2 regions of the Terribacillus sp. JSM ZJ617 genome follow, and region 2 is predicted to be linked to the other one. Evidence: riboswitches for the same ligand, from Rfam matches in the RefSeq annotation. Region 2 holds a riboswitch; the other holds the start of a gene.
The links. Region 2 has a riboswitch for FMN ahead of ribE (riboflavin synthase). Riboswitches for the same ligand answer to the same signal wherever they lie in the genome.

Region 1 (8,712 bases), on a different contig from region 2:
GAAAGGGTTGTTCCCGGCATCTGCTAACTTCTCTACCGATTTACATTCCCTCGGTCAATACGTACAGGAAGGCCGTCGTGACTTGTTCGAAACAGTCGTACATGTGAAACAGCCGGTCTCTGATGTGACGATAGAAGCGGAAGAGGAAGATCTAGATGGACTGAACTATCTTGCAGGTCAAACGGTCGATCAAGTGAACCATAAAGCCTTCCAGGGTACATTGCTTGCTCATACAGATGGTGACGTACCAAACTTAGTCGTAGAAGTTCCAGCACTCGATTCCTTCAGTTTCGGGTATCTTGTATACTTCTTCGAGAAAGCTTGTGCAATCAGCGGCTACTTGCTTGGTGTGAATCCGTTCGATCAGCCAGGAGTGGAAGCTTATAAGAAGAACATGTTTGCGCTGCTTGGCAAACCTGGCTATGAAGAAGAGAAAGCAAAATTAGAAAAAAGATTATAATAAAAAATCCCTTCAGCCATTAAGGCTAGAAGGGATTTTTTATTCGATATGCTGTAAGGTGATGATGCAGTCCTCTTGATGCATCGGTTCCTGGAAGTCTGGGTTCATATCCATACTTTCTCCTCGCATATAGCCGATTACCGTTTTTTCCTTGCGGGCAAAATAACGACTAGCTTCAAAGTAGCTTTTACCCGCTAATTCATTGGGCAGGGAGATGATTCTGATTTCCTGTTCTCGCAGAAAATGCAAAAGAAGTTCCAAATGACTTTTCTTTTCTTTATGATACACTTCGTGGAAAAACAATGTACTCACAAAATCGTTAGATCGAATGACGACATCTGCTCCTGCGCGTCGTAGATTTTCCTTTTGACTAAATGTCAGAACTTCAGCTACAATGTGAAGCTTTGGATTGTTGCCCCGCAAGGCAATCGTCGTCAGAATCGTCATGTAATCAATTTGTTTCTCGTTTTTGCCAGCGTTGGCAGTGATGATAGCGGTCTTGGCATGCTGGATATTCGCTTTTTGAAGAGTCTTATCTTCAGAAGCGTCGCCGCGGATGAAGTGCAAAGGGTGTTCCCGGTAGGGGAGCATAGTCAATGACTGATCAATCAAGACGACAGATTGTTCAGGATGTTTTTCGGTCAGCTTTTCAAGCAGTGCCCTGGCCCGCTCATTCCAGCCGATAATGATTATATGATTGCTTCCTTTGAATTCGGTTAGTCCTTTCGAAAGATCCTGGGTATACTTTACAGTTCCAGCAGCAATAGTGGCCAAATAAAAAGTGACAAGACCCGCTCCTGAGAGGATAAGGACAATCGCAAGAATCTTACCGGAAAATGTTTCGGGGATCAAATCCCCATAGCCGACTGTGGATGCGGTGACGAATGCCCACCAGACACCATCAAAATAGGTGGGAAACTGCTCCGGTTCTATGTGGCGCATGCATATTCCGAATATCACCATCACGATAAGTATAGTGGAGAAAAGACGGACAAATATGGGAAGGCGGAAATAGAAACGTCGCAGAAACTGCGTGACCATACTATCCCTCCTCATTTTTTTGTTAGTATATGTTTATTCAGATTGTTTAAACGGACAGGAGGGGGAAGATTTGGATAAAATGATGGCAGGTTGGCTGGAAGGCTACTTGCAGGAAGCAATCTGGCATGTAGAAACTATTGATATGGGCTGGGATCATGACGTTTATGTACTGAATAACAGCTGGGTATTACGAGTGCCGAAGAAGAGTGGAGCAGTCAATCAGGAAGAGAAGAAGCTGCTCAAGGATTTACAAGTTAAAACAAACATTGCACTGCCAGCATTCACTATCTTAACGACTCCGAAGGGAAGCGAAGCTGTACTTTATCCATACATACCGGGACATCCTATATCTGCAAACATGTCAGATATAGTTCTTGAGGTGGCAGCGAGTCAGCTGGGTGCCTTTCTCTCGAAACTCCATCAACTGGATGCTTCCATGTACAGGTTACCGAAACGAGACAAATCTTATTATGATCGGCTTTTAGAAGGAATAAGCAGCTTTTATCCGAGTTTGCCTGCTTTTGTCATTAATTACACAGAAAGATTGATTGTTTGCGGAATTAGAACCAGTTTGTACCGCTGTTGTGCATGGAGATTTACGATCAGCGCATATATTGTGGGAGGAATCGTCCTGCCAAGTCGGTATCATTGATTTCAGTGATATGCATGTCGGTGATCCAGCTATCGATTTTGCTGGAATAAGTGAGATAAGCAAGGTTTTCTTGCAACAAGTACTGTGCGCGTATGAAGCTGATGATAAGGAAAAGATTTTTCGGCGGGCAGAGCAGCTATCCAAACTAGGCTTATATTATGAGCTGCTTGAATATGGACCTAACAGTAAGCTATTAGCTGAAATGGAGAGCCGATTTGTTTAATATGGGATACTTTATTTTGAATAGCAACTGTACCCCTGCAGTAATTTAATACAAAGCAAAAAACATCCGAGATGGATGTTTTTATGCTTCTTCTAGGCCTCTTTTCAAGCTTGCATAGACTCGCTGCCAGAAGTCTGTATTGTCACGATAGGATTTTGTGATGAAAGTGAGCATTTGGCTGCGTTTTTCCTCATATTCAGGTGCATCCTTATCCGGCAGACTGCTGAAGGATTCATCAATATAAACTTGCAGTTCTGGAGCTCGCGGACCCCATTTCGCAACTTCATCTCCATTTTGGTTGATAAAGATGATGATTGGAATGGAACGGCTTTTACCATTAGTCAGGTATTGATCCATCAATTCCAAGTTCTCATCACGGCGAAGGATGCGAACATCGATTGCTCCGGCTTGTGCGATATGATAGAAAATCGGCAAATTCAGCATGGCATCCCCGCACCAGTCTTCTGTCAGTACGATAGCTCGCAGTTTTTGGGAGCGGAGTGTGTTGAAAAACTCTGTGTCAGCTGGAAGCTCGTAGTGATCGTAGATATGCATTGTATTTTCTTTATGTGTTTGCATGGAGTCCAAATACGCATCGATATTAATACCTTTTTCAAACCATTCGTTTAATGTCGTCATGTGCCTCATCCTTTCTGATGTTTAGTTTACCCGAGCGATAGGATAAACTAAACAAATAAGCCTCTTAATATGCTACAGTGATAGAAGACTACATAAAAAAGGCGGATAGAAGATATGCAACTAGAGAACCAGGAATTTTTAATGGAGCTGCTGCGGACGGCATCTCCGTCCAGCTATGAAATGGATATACAGAAGAAGTGGATGAAGGAATATGCTCCATACGCAGATGAGATGCGTACAGATGTGTCAGGTAATGCCATTGCAGTAGTGAATCCAGATGCAGAATTCAAAGTGCTGCTTGCTGGTCATTGTGATGAAATTGCGATGGTCGTAACGGGGATAGACCAAAACGGTTTCCTGCAGATTGATGAAATGGGACGCTTCAATGCAAAAGCTGCACTTGGTATGACCGTACAGGTCATAGGCTATAACAAGACGATTCCAGGTGTCGTAGGTGTAAATGCGATGCATCTCGGAGGCGTAAAGGGAGACTTTGAACTGCCAGATCTGTATATTGATTGCGGAGCTAAGTCTAAACAGGAAATGGAGCAATACGTGCAAGTAGGTGACTTGATTGTGTACCAGCGGCAGCCATCAGTGCTGATGGATCGTTATGTTACTGGGCGAGGTCTGGATAATCGTACAGGTTCATTCATCGTAGGAGAAGTTGTCCGCAGGCTTAAGCAAGAGAACGTCAATATTGGCGTATATGCAGTCAGCACAGTGAATGAAGAAACGAATATGGGTGGTGCGTACTTCGCAGCAGCTGGTATCCGGCCGGATTTAGCAATTGCCTGTGACGTTACATTTGCGACCGACCATCCAGGTGTCAATAAGCGGAAAGCAGTGGATGTCAGCTTGGACGGGGGTCCTGTGCTGGCGAAGGGGGCACCTATCAACCGTAAAGCAAATCTTTTGCTGGAGCAAGCAGCGAAGGAACTGGATATTCCGCTGCAATACGAATTGACGCCCCGCATTACCGGAACGGACGCAGATAAGATGCGCTATTCAGGTAAAGGCGTGTCGACTGCGCTCGTATCCTTGCCGCTTCGCTATATGCACTCCCCAGTAGAAACAGTAAGTTTGCAGGTCATCCAGCAGGAGATCGATCTATTGGTAAAATTCCTGACAAACCTGACAGGTGAAGAAAGCTTGAATCCATTGGATCTGTGAGCATAGGGGTTGCAAATGCGCAGAAAGCAGTTATAATATAATAACAAAACTAAATCGATTCTATCTTCGGGGCAGGGTGTAATTCCCGACCGACGGTGACAGCAGGAAACTGCTGAAGTCCGTGACCCGCAGAACATAGTTCTGCGGCTGATCCGGTGCAAGTCCGGGACCGACAGTGAAAGTCTGGATGGGAGAAGATACGAAGCAGAAGAGGGATGCCGAACGGGCTATCCTTGTTTCCATACGGTATCCGTATGTTTAACATCTTCATGCTTATTTGCGTATATTCCAAGCCCCGGAGCATTATGCTCCGGGGCTTTTTAACGTAGATAGGCAGCTTCCCCTTCATCAAGAGTTAGAATCGATAAACAAGATGAAGGAGGAGAACGATTATGCGTTCATCCAAGTTAACTAAAACAATCACTTTCGCTTTATTGGGAGCGATCAGCATGGTGCTTATGCTGCTGAATTTCCCGCTACCATTCCTGCCGCCTTACTTGAAGATAGACTTCAGTGAGATTCCGGTACTGATTGCAGCACTGCTGTTTTCACCACTTGCAGGTGTTGCTGTCGAGGCAATCAAGAACTTATTATATCTTATCTTTACAGGTGCTGGTGACCCGGTTGGCGTCGTAGCGAATTTCTTGGCAGGCATGCTTTTCGTAATGCCGGTTGCATATTTTTATCATAAATTCAAAGCAGGCAAGAAAACACTTATTTCAGGATTGGCTACGGGTACAGTTACCATGGCAGTCGGAATGGGTTTGTTGAATTACTTTGTTGTCCTGCCGCTATATAGCATCTTCTTAGGATCTCCTGTGATGAGCGCTGATGCAAAATGGGCAGCAGTCATTGCTGGTATCCTGCCGTTTAACCTTTTGAAAGGTATCATCATTGCGATTGTATTCGTACCGCTATTTGCTAAACTGAAACCTTGGTTTGCAAAGCGTAAAAGAACAGCTGCAGCATAAGAGAAGCTCCCGTTTGGGAGCTTTTTTTATGTCTTAAAAACAGTTGTTGCAAAGAAGGGTAGTCCATGCTACAATAGTCTAGCGATGAGCTGAATTGCATAAGTCGGTAAAGCGCGTCTTAGACACGTGCGGATGTGGCCGCACGGCTTTATACGCCGCAATTAACAAAGGCACCCTGCGAGGGTGCCTTTTCTTATGCTCTTTTTTAAGCTCTTCTTGCTTCTTCTACTTCAGCTTGTTCCTCTACAAGTAAACGGGCAGTCGGTTCAGCCTTCAGCCGCTCCTCCGGAATAGGTTCGCCTGATTTCTCACTTACTCCGTAAGTGCCTTCTTCGATTCGGTCTAGTGCATCTTCAATATTTCCCCGGTGGAATCATTAGGGAATTCCTTGGCGCTGTTATAGCTGTCATTCCCTTTAATTTGTTCCTCTGCTTCTTCCTTCATTGCAAGCAATTGATTGCGGAAATAATCCAATTTATTTTTATCCATTTTCATTCCATCTCCTTTAGTGCCTTTTCGTTTTCACGGCCAGCGTACAGCGGGCGATAGAGAGCAGGTCCTTATTCTCATCTGAAATGGTTATTTGCCATACCATCGTCGATTTTCCAATATGAATGGGAGAAGCGACCGCAGTCACGATACCGGACCGGACACTGCGAATATGGTTTGCATTGATCTCCAGCCCAAACACCGCCTGTGTTGATGGGTCTGCGTGCAGGTTGCCGCCGATACTTGCTGCTGTCTCTGCCAGAGCTACGCTGGCACCTCCGTGCAAGAAACCCATTGGCTGCCGGTTATGCGGCCCGACGGGCATTTCCATCACAACCTGATCCTTGCTTGCTTCGACCACCCGCATTTGCAGCTGCTCCATTAATGTTTCTGAGAAGTCCATAATAGTAACCTGCTTTCTGTATGGTAATGTATTTCCCGTACTAGTCTGTATTAAACCTATATAAAAAAGCGGGCAGGATGCCCGCTTCTAAATTAGAATGAAAGTGGTACGAATTGCTGGATCAGTAAAGCAATCACAAGCAATAAACCATAAATCGTATTCGTTTGTCCCGTTGCTTTCATTGCAGGCATCATCTCAAGCGGCATTGTCTTGCCGATGAAACCCCGGTAAGCATCACGGGCTTTTTTAATGCTCAGGAATGTAATGACAGCCCAAATTGGAAGTAATCCTACAGCAATGAACACAGCAGTAATAACATAGCTGACGATGAAACAAATACCAAGGAAGGTAACACCTTTTTTACGTCCGAGCAGGATAGCTACTGTTCTTCTGCCGTTCACTTTGTCACCATCATGGTCACGCAGGTTATTGGCAAAATTGATACACGCGATGAAAATAGTCACTGGGATACTGATCAAAACGACGTCTCCAGTAAGCGTCAACGTCTGAATGTAATAGGTGATGCAGATGATGATAGCACCCATAAAAACACCAGATGTCAATTCACCAAAAGGTGTATAGGAAATCGGATATGGACCACCTGTATACAAATAACCGCAAAGCATACATGCCAATCCTATTAAGGCGATATACCAGCTGGATTCCATGCAAATATACACGCCTAACAGCATGCTGATAGCATAGAATGTCAGTGCAAGTGACAAAACGGTTTTCGGCTTGATACCGTCACGTACGATCGTACCGCCGATTCCGACAGACTGTTCATTATCCAGTCCGCGTACAAAATCATAATACTCATTGAACATATTTGTCGCACATTGGATCAGCATACAAGCAAGCAGCATAGCTCCGAAAAGCAGCCAGTTGATCTTGCCGTCCAATGCAGCGAGCATCGTTCCTATAAAGACAGGCACAAAGGAAGCTGTCAAAGTATGAGGACGCATGAGACGCCACCAAATTTGGAAGCCTTCGCGCTCATTAAGTGCTTGTCGCACGTTATCGTTACCGATGGATTGCATAATACTTTCTCTCCTTAAAAATGCAGGGCATTATATCATATTAATTTTAGGGAAACAAAGATAGCATGTCAACGCAAATTGCTTACTTAAAATAAGTTATCAAGTGCTACTCCTTGTTTATCGGCGAAAAAGGGAATAGAATAGGGAAGGACATCAGAAAATGAACGTAAACGAACTAATTGTCCTTGCAGTAATGTGGAGGTCGGAAAATATGATTCAACAATATAAGACAGATTTCGAGTCTTTTCTTCGAAAAGCTGCTGTTAATGTTAAGCAGCAACAGCAAATACTTGTCAGCTGGACTGAGAAAGTCGGAGCGATAGATCCTCTCCGTTTCTTTGCTAACGGTTCTTCTTTGGAAGGAAACCGCCATTTCTGGTACAGCCAAAAAGATGATTTTTGCTTGGTTGGTGCAGGATCGGCAATATTGGATATGCGCACTGCAGAAGAATGGGAGCATGTTATAGAAAGTGCAGTTGTTCACAATCTTTCTGCGATAGCTGGTACAGGTCCTGTTGCTTTCAGTGGAATGAACTTTCAGCAGGAGCGCGAACGTGAGCTGTGGCAGGACTTTCCTGATACACAATATCGCATACCTGCTTTTACTTTGACCAAAACGGAAAAAGAATATTATGTAACCATCAATCAATTAGTGGACAGCTCAAATATCGAGAGTCAAATCACCAGTATACTTGAGCAGCTTGAGCAGCTGTTCTCTGAAAATGATATTCCTGTACTGCAGACTGAGCTCATTAGTAAAGAAGAGCTTGAGTCACAAGCGTGGAAGCGATTAGTTAAAGAAGCAACGGACACAATAAAGTCGACTGAATTGGATAAAGTCGTGCTGGCACGGGCGATGAAACTTGAATTTGAAGAAAAGCTTCAGGCAGCGGGTGTGCTTCGGAATTTGCTGGACACCCAAAAGGACAGTTTTATTTTTGCTGTCGAAAATGGCTCAGCATGTTTCCTTGGGGCAACGCCGGAGCGTCTGGTGCGTGTTGAGTCTGGCACACTGCATACAAGCTGTGTCGCTGGAACTGCTCCGCGCGGTAAAAATGAGACAGATGATAAAGTGATCGGAAATGCGCTGCTGCAAGATAGTAAAAACCGTGAAGAGCATCAATACGTTGTGAAGATGATTACCGATGTAATCAGCAAATACAGCAAGGACTTGCTTGTACCTGAGGGACCGCAGCTATTGAAACTGCGGCAGCTTCAGCACTTGCATACTCCGGTTTCTGCCACACTCCTGCCTGGAGCCTCGCTGCAGCAGATTGTACAGGAACTGCATCCAACACCTGCGCTGGGCGGTTTGCCAAAGCAGGAAGCATTGGATTTCATTGAAAAGAAAGAACCGCTTGAACGAGGCTGGTACGGTGCGCCGGTAGGCTGGATAGACAGCTATCGTAATGGTGATACAGCCGTTGCTATCCGTTCTGGTCTGCTGAACGGGAAGCAGGCTGTGCTATTTGCAGGCTGTGGTGTCGTGAAGGATTCAGATCCAGATATGGAATTCGCAGAGACGGCAATCAAATTCCGTCCGATGCTGGAAGCTTTGGAGGTATCAGAATGAGTCATATTGAAACATTGACCAAATATGTTGGACATTTTGTGGACGCAC
Region 2 (8,712 bases):
CGAACAGCCAAGCAGATGATGTCTACATGACGCATCTGCTTTTTTTATAAAAAAAACCCGCATCTAATGGATGCAGGTTCAGTCTTCCGGATCTGAATTGGAAGCTTGCTTTGTGCGGTGTTTGTGCCGATCATCCTCCAAATCTCGTTCTACTTCATCCACAGGTATATCGTCTACAAGCATATCCTGTTTATTTTCCAGCTGCTCCTCCCGATTCTCACTTTCCGCTTTGGAGAAGCCATGTTTATCTTTATCACCTTTAGCACCGTTTTTCTGGACCATCAGTTCCCCTCCTTTATCCTTTGTAAGCCCTTTCCCTTTCTTCTAAAGAGAGAAACCTCGCCAACCAGTTGGTAACCAAACGCCGCAAAGGGTATACTAAAAACAGATAGCGTTTTTTCCACCCGGCAACAGGGTACATATTTATAAAGATTGTCAAAATGAGGTGAAGCACAATGAAACCAACTGCTCTAATTACAGGAGCTTCCAGCGGAATCGGCTACCATATAGCTAAATGGTTCGCCAAGGCGGGCTATGATCTCATCATCGTAGCGCGTTCCAAGGACAAACTCCTTTCCCTGCAAACAGAACTGCAAGATTCGAATGTGACTGTCATTCCTCATGATTTGTCCGTACCTAACAGTGCATATGAACTGTACCAAAAGATTCGTGATGAAGGAAAAACGGTAGAAGTGCTTGTGAATAATGCCGGCTTTGGGCTTAGTGGCAAATTCGAGGATACGAGCTTTGAGACCCAGCAAAAACTGCTGCATCTGAATATGGTTTCATTGGCAAACCTGACTCGTCTGTTCATCGATGATATCATTCACTCTCCATTCAAGAATGTTCCGAATGGCATTTTGAATATTTCCAGTATGGCTGCCTTCCTGCCTGGCCCCTATATGGCTGCATATCATGCATCCAAAGCATTCGTTCAGCGGTATTCGGAAGCACTTGCCGAGGAATTGAAAGACAGTGGTGTAACAGTTACGGCACTTTGCCCTGGTCCTACGCAGACCGAATTCTTTAAACGTGCCGGCAATGACAAAATCATGTCTTCTTTCCGGGATGCACCCGAGGATGTGGCACGAGAGGGTTTCCTTGGTTTTATAAATGGCAAACGGGTCGTCTTCCCATCAGCGAACATTCACGCAGCCGTTTTGCTCATGAAGTTCATGCCAAGCAGTCTGCTCAGCAAAATAACCAAGAAAATGTATTCAAGATAAACAAAAGGACACCCACGGAGGGTGTCCTTTTTTATCTGCTGAGGTGGCGGCGATAGCTGTAGAAATATGCTGCCAGCGGCCACCATGCTGCTGCGAAAATTGGGTAAATCGCCCAGATCACCGATGGAGAATAGGCTATATTCACAAACAGGAAGAACACACTGAGTGCACCAAAGCCCAATACACTGAAGAATAAACTAGAGCTGCGATGACCTATAATAGATAGCGGCCACCAGCTCATCGCGAAGATGATAAAACCGTACCAAGGTGTTTCATGACCAAAATACTGATACAGACCGAAATAGTATACACAGACAGCCAAGCTGATAGCTAAGGCAATTCCCATTTTAGCAAGATGTCCTCGAAGCATAACAGCTGTTCCCCATAACGCCAAAGCACCTAATGTGTACAGATACCATGGTGTAGAAGGCGAATCAGACATATTTTCGTTAACCAGTACGGCTCCTACAACGATTGTCGACAGCCACGTCACTACTGTCAATTGATTCGGAAAAAGAATCTGCAGGGCAATGATGATACTAGCACCTAAACTGTACGTATACCAAATCTCCTGCGGCGTAGTCATCAAGTTGATATAAACGGAAAAACCGCCCAGGCTCAGCAGCATAAATGCAAGAAACAATCTCCATGGCTTCATCGCTGCATCACCTTCCTTTTCCTAGCCTTCATCCAGACGAAAGCCATACTCACCGGCCACCAAAGAATAGCGAATGTCGGGTAGACAAACCAAATCTCATATGGTGTATAGTACAAATTCACAAAAACGAGCAGTGCGATAATCAATAAACTTCCGCATATAGAGAACCCGAGATTCAACGTACTCATATCTTCTTTTTGCTTCTTCTTTTTATCTGGTGTTTTCTGCGGTGCATGCTGCAGCTGGAATTCCCTCTTTATTTCCGCCAAATTCCCGAAGTCGACAATTGCCTTATTGACTGCATCTTCTTCCGATTTCCCATCCAGCATGAAATCTGCAGCCTTCTCTTCCATCGAATCCTTTATTTCCTCTTTCAAGTTCACTACCTGTTCTGTCTCCGGCAAATCTGCAAATTGCTCTTCCACATACATATTGATCTTCTGCATCAAACACCCTCCATAAATACATCGATTAATTGTTTCGCTTCTTTCCACTCTTTCGCTGCTTCATGAAAGTAAGCCTTCCCAAGCGTCGTAATCGTATAATATTTCCGCTTGCCTCCATGTGACTTTTCTCCTTGATAAGACTCGATTAATTCTCGTCGTTCCAGTCGCTGAAAGACTGCATAAAGTGTTGCTTCCTTAATTTGAAATGCTTCGTGCGTCCAAGCTGCTATGTCTTTCGATATCTGGTAACCATATTTATCCCCATCCATCAGCAAACGAAGGATAATGGAATCCAAATGCCCTCGAATTGTGTCACTCCGAATATGCTACCCCTTCTTTCTGAATTACTCTATCTGATAAAGTAATCATAAAACATATTACTCTGCGTGTCAAAGTAATTTCTGTATCATTTTTCCAAAAATAAAAAAACAGGCTATTAACCTGCTTCAGATTTGCTTTTTAAAAAGGTCAAGTATTCTAACACATCCAATTTGTTCTCTACAATAATCATCTTATGACCGTATGGAAGAAAACTCTCAAAGATAAATGGCTTAGTCGTACGCTCAAAATAACGATTCCATTTGAACATCTTTAGGAAGATATGAAAGGAAGGTGTGTAATTAGATGTCTCCAATTTCACTTTTTGACGCAGGAAACGTTTGATTATCCGCCTATTTCTTATCCGATATGCCGGATCCAGCAAGATAATCAATTCTGCATTTACAAGGCTGTCTTCTATCCACTCATCTGTATGGACACCCTCGATGATCCAGGCACGAGAATCAATGATACTTTTCAAGATCTCCCGCTTCTCCTTGTCAGAACGGCGTCTGTCTCCTGCCGAGGATCGTTTCCAAACAACGTTATCCAGTTCGTGATGGTCAGCACTCAGGATATTCGACAACTCCTTAGCTAGCGTCGTCTTCCCGCTGCCGACAGAACCAATGATATGTATTTTGCAAGGTAATTTGGTTTCGTTCCCATCACCTCTTAATTCATAGTGTGTTTTCATGTAAGTAAGCACCCCCAAAATGAATATACATTATTTTCTAAATACAAAAAAGAAGCAGAGGTTAATCCCCCTGCTTCCCTTGCTTAGATCTGTTTTAGTAAATTGGCCATCTCTATTGCAGAAACAGCTGCTTCTGCGCCTTTATTGCCTGCTTTCGTACCTGCACGCTCAATGGCTTGTTCGATTGTATTAGTTGTCAGTACACCAAAGATAATCGGGATACCAGCCTTACTGGCAGCACTTGCTACTCCTTTTGCCACTTCATTGCTCACATAATCGAAATGCGGTGTAGAGCCTTTGATAACTGTGCCTAATGTAATCACAGCATCGTATTTTTTGCTTTCAGCAAGTTTGTCAGCTACAAGGGGGATTTCAAATGCTCCAGGTACCCACGCAACATCCACTTTTGCTTCATCGACACCGTGACGCTTTAACGTATCAATTGCGCCGCTCAACAGTTTGCTCGTAATGAACTCATTAAATCTTCCTACAACGATTCCAATTTTCAAATCTGATCCTACTACATTTCCTTCTAGTACGTTAACCATATGATTACTCCTTTATATATGGGACAGTATGTCCCTCATCTTTTTTGTATTGGATAATGTTTTATGCTTGCTGCACTTTCACAAATCTTTACTGTTTATTTCTCCACTTTAGCTTCTTGAAGTTCTCGATATGCAATTAAATCAGCGATTGTGATAATTGGCAGCTGGTGCAATTCAGCTAATTTCTCAAGTTCCGGCATGCGCGCCATTGTACCGTCCTCATTCATGATTTCGCATATATAGCCAGCTTCTGCTGTCCCGGCCAACCTAGCTAAGTCGACAGCAGCTTCTGTATGTCCAGGTCGCTCCAGTACACCATTTTGTTGGGCAATCAGCGGAAAAATATGTCCCGGACGCTGAAAATCAGTTGGCTTGCTAACAGCATCTGCCAGCCTCGCAATCGTATGGGACCGTTCGAATGCACTGATACCAGTAGTAGAATCAATATGATCAATACTAACGGTGAAGGCTGTCCCATGCGGATCTGTATTATCAGCTACCATCGGCGGCAAATCCAATCTTTCGGCAATTTCCCGGGAAATAGGCGCACAGATCAGACCTTTTCCGACAGAAGCCATAAAATTAACTGTTTCTGGGCTTGCATACGCTGCTAAAGCCAGCAAATCTCCTTCGTTCTCTCTTGCTTCATCGTCTGTAACGATGATCGGTTTGCCGCTTTTCAAGTATTCTATTGCGATGTCTATTGTCGTTTTCATACATTTCCCTCCTAATCCATGAATCCGTACTGCGCTAACGTCTCTTCCGTAATGCCTGCAGACTGTGGACTTTTTCGATGCTCCAGCAACCGTTCCATGTATTTAGCAAGCTGGTCGAATTCGAGATTGACTAGATCGCCAGCTTTCTTTTCACCTAAGATTGTCGCTTTCCTCGTCTCCGGAATAAGCGAAATAGTAAATGTATCTTCCCGGACTTCGAACACCGTCAATGACACACCATCAACTGAAATTGAACCTTTGGACATCAAATACTGCAGCCCTTTTGTTACAGCAATGTCAATGTAACGAGCATTTGACTCATCTCGAATGGATAGGATAGATCCTGTTGTATCTACATGACCACTCACAAAGTGGCCTCCCAGTCTTCCATTAGGCTGCAAAGCAGGTTCCAGATTCACTTGATCGGAACTTTGCAAATTGGACAAAGAACTGTGATGGAACGTTTCCGGCATCACATCTGCCTGAAAAGAAGACGGGGTGAAACTAGTAACTGTAAGACAGACACCGTTAACGGAGATACTGTCCCCAACGTGCATATCTGCTGTCAGCTTTTCACTGGCAATTGTGAGCTGCATCGCCTTATCCTGTCTTTTCACATCAATAATGCTGCCTACTTCCTGAATGATTCCAGTAAACACTTTTCTCCTCCTTTTCTTCTGAGAGCTTCTCAAGGAAACAAGAAGTTATTTTTACTTGCTGTCATGCTTACGAATGGGAATATTACCGTCTCGGGGCTGTGTGACGGTTAGTTGGGGTTATAACAATTCCATATATCTTTTACCAAAATTCTTGTATGAATCACTCGAATAAGGTGCAAGCTGGCCGCTTCTGCCAATTTGCTCCTAAATAGCACTAACTTTCATATAAAAAGCCCCAGAATAATGGATTCTGGGGCTTTGGCTTTAAAAGTATAGCGAAACAAGCTATCGTCAATCAACGAAATAGCTGCTGTTGGCGTGTGGATAGCACGCCGTTTCCTCTTTCCCATCCAGACTGTACTGTCGGCTTTGGAATCTCACCAAATCCACCGTTATAATAACGGGTCACGGACTGAAGACAGCTATGCTGCCTATCACCGCCGGTCGGGAATTTCACCCTGCCCCAAGAGAAAACCTATTCGATTGCCTCTACTTTAACATATTTTTTATGTCGTTGTACAGCAGGAAAAAAGTCTGAAAATTTAATTGACAATATGTGGAACCATAACTAAACTAAATCTGTAAAATAAATTTGACCGATCAAGAAATGTTTACAAGAGGAGGAATACAATGAAACAAGCAATGGCATTAACAACCTTTGAACAGTTAAAAGCAATCAGTGACCCGCTGCGTGCAGAGATGATCATGAAGTTAGTTGAAACATCTTATACCGGACAGCAGCTTGCTGTCTTGCTGGAAACGAGCAGACCGAAAATTCATTATCATTTGAAAGAGTTGGAGAAAAACGGCTTGATCGAAGTGATTCGTACCGAGGAGAAAAATGGCATTATCCAGAAATTCTATCGAGCTGCTGCAAGAGGCTTCTTTCCGTCAGAGGATTTGCTTCCCTACGCAGAAGAATTAAGCGAATCGACAAGGCAGCTATATGTACAAATGGCCAATAAGACAAAGTCAGCCATCCTTACAGCACCAGAGTCGTCCTTCGCCCAAGCAGCCGGTTCCACCGATCCGAAAGACTGGGATAAAGTTGGAAGTATATGGGAAATCAGCGCCACTGAAGCAGATTTTCAGGAGTTTATTCAGGGTTTATTCGGGTTGATGGAGAAGCTGCGAGAAAAAAGTGAGGCAGCTGAATATGATTCCAATGGTAAGCTGTATCATTTTTCTGCTTATGGTTTTGAAATCGACACACCATCATTTGATCAAGTAGAGATGGAAGAGGAGGATTAAGGATGTTCGCTATACTGAAACAGCGTAACTATGGCTTGCTTTTCTCGGGGCGAATTATAAGCAATATTGGAGACAGCATTTATTTCATAGCGGCCATGTGGCTCGTTTATGATCTGAGCGACAGCACATTTTATTCAGGTCTGGCAGGAGCCTTGACACAAATCCCGAACCTACTGCAGTTCCTGATTGGGCCACTGGTTGATCGATGGCAAATTCGCAGCACGCTGATGTGGACACAAGCACTGCAAGCTGTGCTTATACTGCTGATTCCACTTGCAGCTTGGCAGGACTTTCTGTCTGTTACACTGCTGCTTGTCATCATGCCGATTCTGACCTTTATTAACGCATTTGCATATCCGACAGAAACAAAAGCATTGCCAATCGTTCTGAAAAAAGAAGAACTCCCTGCTGGTAATGCACTATTCTCCTTTGCTTACCAAGGTGTCGATCTCATCTTTAATGCCATCGCAGGCGTAATGATTGCTGTCTTTGGAGCGACACTACTATTCATCATCGATTCTTTTGCCTTCTGTATTGCTTTCCTTTTATTCAGCTTCCTTAGAATCCCACACCATAGAGCGCAAACCGGTGAAGCCGATAGTACGCGTTCTGTCTTCAGCACTTACATCACTGAACTTAAAGAAGGACTTAAGATTCTTTTTACAACCATTTTAGCTGCTGCACTCTTTGGAGCAGTACTATGCAATCTGGCAATTGGTGCCGCCATGGCGGTCATGCCTGCTTTTGCAGATGAGCGACAAGGTGCTGCCGTATATGGTTTATATTTGGCAGCTATGTCTTGCGGGGCTTTAATAGGCGCGTTATTAGCTTCTGCCTTCAGCAAATTACCCATCGGTAAAGCAACAATATGTTCCATGTTTCTGGCTTCTGGAATCTGGGCAGCTGCTGCCTTCGTTCCATGGACTTGGTTGAGTGTGATTCTTTACGGACTCGCTTGGATACCAGTCGGCTGTATCAACGTCACTTTCGCAATATTGTTGCAAACTTTGGTTCCAGTTTCCATGATCGGCAGGGTGACAAGCGCAAGTGCAAGTTTCGTTACAATTGCAATGCCGATCGGTTCATTGGCAGGCGGATATGCAGCCACATTTATTCCTTTGTCTTGGGTCTTCTGCACTGCAGGCAGCGGCCTTGCCTTGCTTTCTGTAACGTGGCTTCTATATCCAAAATTGCGCAAATTGGGACCCCTTGCCTCCTTGTCACCGGAACTTCTTGGATTCAAGGATCATACCCAGCAGGAAACAAGCTGATTACAGCTTGCCCCTTTTTAATAACGGACGCAGAGCAATCCAATAAAATGCATATCCAAGCATAGCTCCCAATACATTCAAGATAATGTCATCGATATCGACAGAGCGATAATTATAGCCTACAAAATAATTCAGCAATCCTTGTGTCGACTCAATTGCTGTACTGAATACAAGCCCGCACAGAACAACGATAAAGAAAGACCTGGTTCTGCGAATGAGCAAAGGCAAATAAAAGCCGAGCGGCACAAATAAGAGGATATTGCCCCCTAGATTTTTAAGGGCCAGTCCATATCCGAAGCCATCGATTTGCGTTGTATGCCAGATTTGCATAATGGACGTTAGCGGCGACGTATTCCAGCGGTAGCTTGTTTCCAGCTGCTGATTTTCTTCGATAAGATTCTGATCCACAGGCAATGGGAAGAATGTCAGACAAATGACAGCGATCACATAGATAGCGAAGGATGCCATCAATAAATGTTGTTTCTTGGTAATACCAACCGTCTGGTGAAACGGAATAATAGACAGTAAATAGACAAACGCCAGGAATATAGCTGGCGCTACGTAAGTTAACATAGTGATTATTCTCTCCTGTATCCTAGAAGTCCCTTACGTAGAGTAAGTGGACATATACTCTTTAGTCTACATGATTTTCCCATTCTTGTGAACGCATAGACACAGAAAAGAAACCGCCTTTTTTTCAGGCGGTTTCTCTTTTGTATTCTTTATTTCCCCATAACAGCAAGCATAAGCGCTTTTTGGGCATGCAGACGATTTTCAGCTTCTTGGAATACAGCTGATTGTGGACCATCAATGACAGCTGCGGTCACTTCTTCGCCCCGATGTGCTGGCAGACAGTGCAGGAAGATAGCATCTGATGCCGCAGAATCCATGAGTACCTCATTCACTTGGAATCCCTGGAATGCTT

Region 1: it holds a riboswitch for FMN, as region 2 does, so the genes downstream of both, ACH6C1_RS06070 (ECF transporter S component) here and ribE (riboflavin synthase) in region 2, are expected to answer to the same signal.

The regions. Positions count from the first base shown of each region.
Region 1 is NZ_JBISEQ010000001.1:1,208,807-1,217,518, forward strand. It holds gene ACH6C1_RS06040 (glucose-6-phosphate isomerase) at 1-460, shown strand, start outside; gene ACH6C1_RS06045 (potassium channel family protein) at 500-1,501, opposite strand; gene ACH6C1_RS06050 (phosphotransferase) at 1,581-2,153, shown strand; gene ACH6C1_RS06055 (hypothetical protein) at 2,116-2,376, shown strand; gene ACH6C1_RS06060 (thioredoxin family protein) at 2,458-3,015, opposite strand; gene ACH6C1_RS06065 (M20/M25/M40 family metallo-hydrolase) at 3,130-4,188, shown strand; FMN riboswitch at 4,247-4,391, shown strand; gene ACH6C1_RS06070 (ECF transporter S component) at 4,581-5,159, shown strand; gene ACH6C1_RS06075 (TraR/DksA C4-type zinc finger protein) at 5,365-5,517, opposite strand; gene ACH6C1_RS06080 (hypothetical protein) at 5,502-5,648, opposite strand; gene ACH6C1_RS06085 (PaaI family thioesterase) at 5,665-6,051, opposite strand; gene ACH6C1_RS06090 (1,4-dihydroxy-2-naphthoate polyprenyltransferase) at 6,144-7,091, opposite strand; gene ACH6C1_RS06095 (isochorismate synthase) at 7,303-8,664, shown strand; gene menD (2-succinyl-5-enolpyruvyl-6-hydroxy-3-cyclohexene-1-carboxylic-acid synthase) at 8,661-8,712, shown strand, end outside.
Region 2 is NZ_JBISEQ010000004.1:56,545-65,256, forward strand. It holds gene ACH6C1_RS13765 (glutathione peroxidase) at 1-19, shown strand, start outside; gene ACH6C1_RS13770 (hypothetical protein) at 79-282, opposite strand; gene ACH6C1_RS13775 (SDR family NAD(P)-dependent oxidoreductase) at 456-1,226, shown strand; gene ACH6C1_RS13780 (hypothetical protein) at 1,258-1,884, opposite strand; gene ACH6C1_RS13785 (permease prefix domain 1-containing protein) at 1,881-2,330, opposite strand; gene ACH6C1_RS13790 (PadR family transcriptional regulator) at 2,330-2,626, opposite strand; gene ACH6C1_RS13795 (P-loop NTPase family protein) at 2,767-3,342, opposite strand; gene ribH (6,7-dimethyl-8-ribityllumazine synthase) at 3,426-3,890, opposite strand; partial or broken gene ribB (3,4-dihydroxy-2-butanone-4-phosphate synthase) at 3,989-4,606, opposite strand; gene ribE (riboflavin synthase) at 4,618-5,265, opposite strand; FMN riboswitch at 5,600-5,740, opposite strand; gene ACH6C1_RS13815 (ArsR/SmtB family transcription factor) at 5,896-6,516, shown strand; gene ACH6C1_RS13820 (MFS transporter) at 6,519-7,787, shown strand; gene ACH6C1_RS13825 (VanZ family protein) at 7,788-8,360, opposite strand; gene argF (ornithine carbamoyltransferase) at 8,510-8,712, opposite strand, start outside.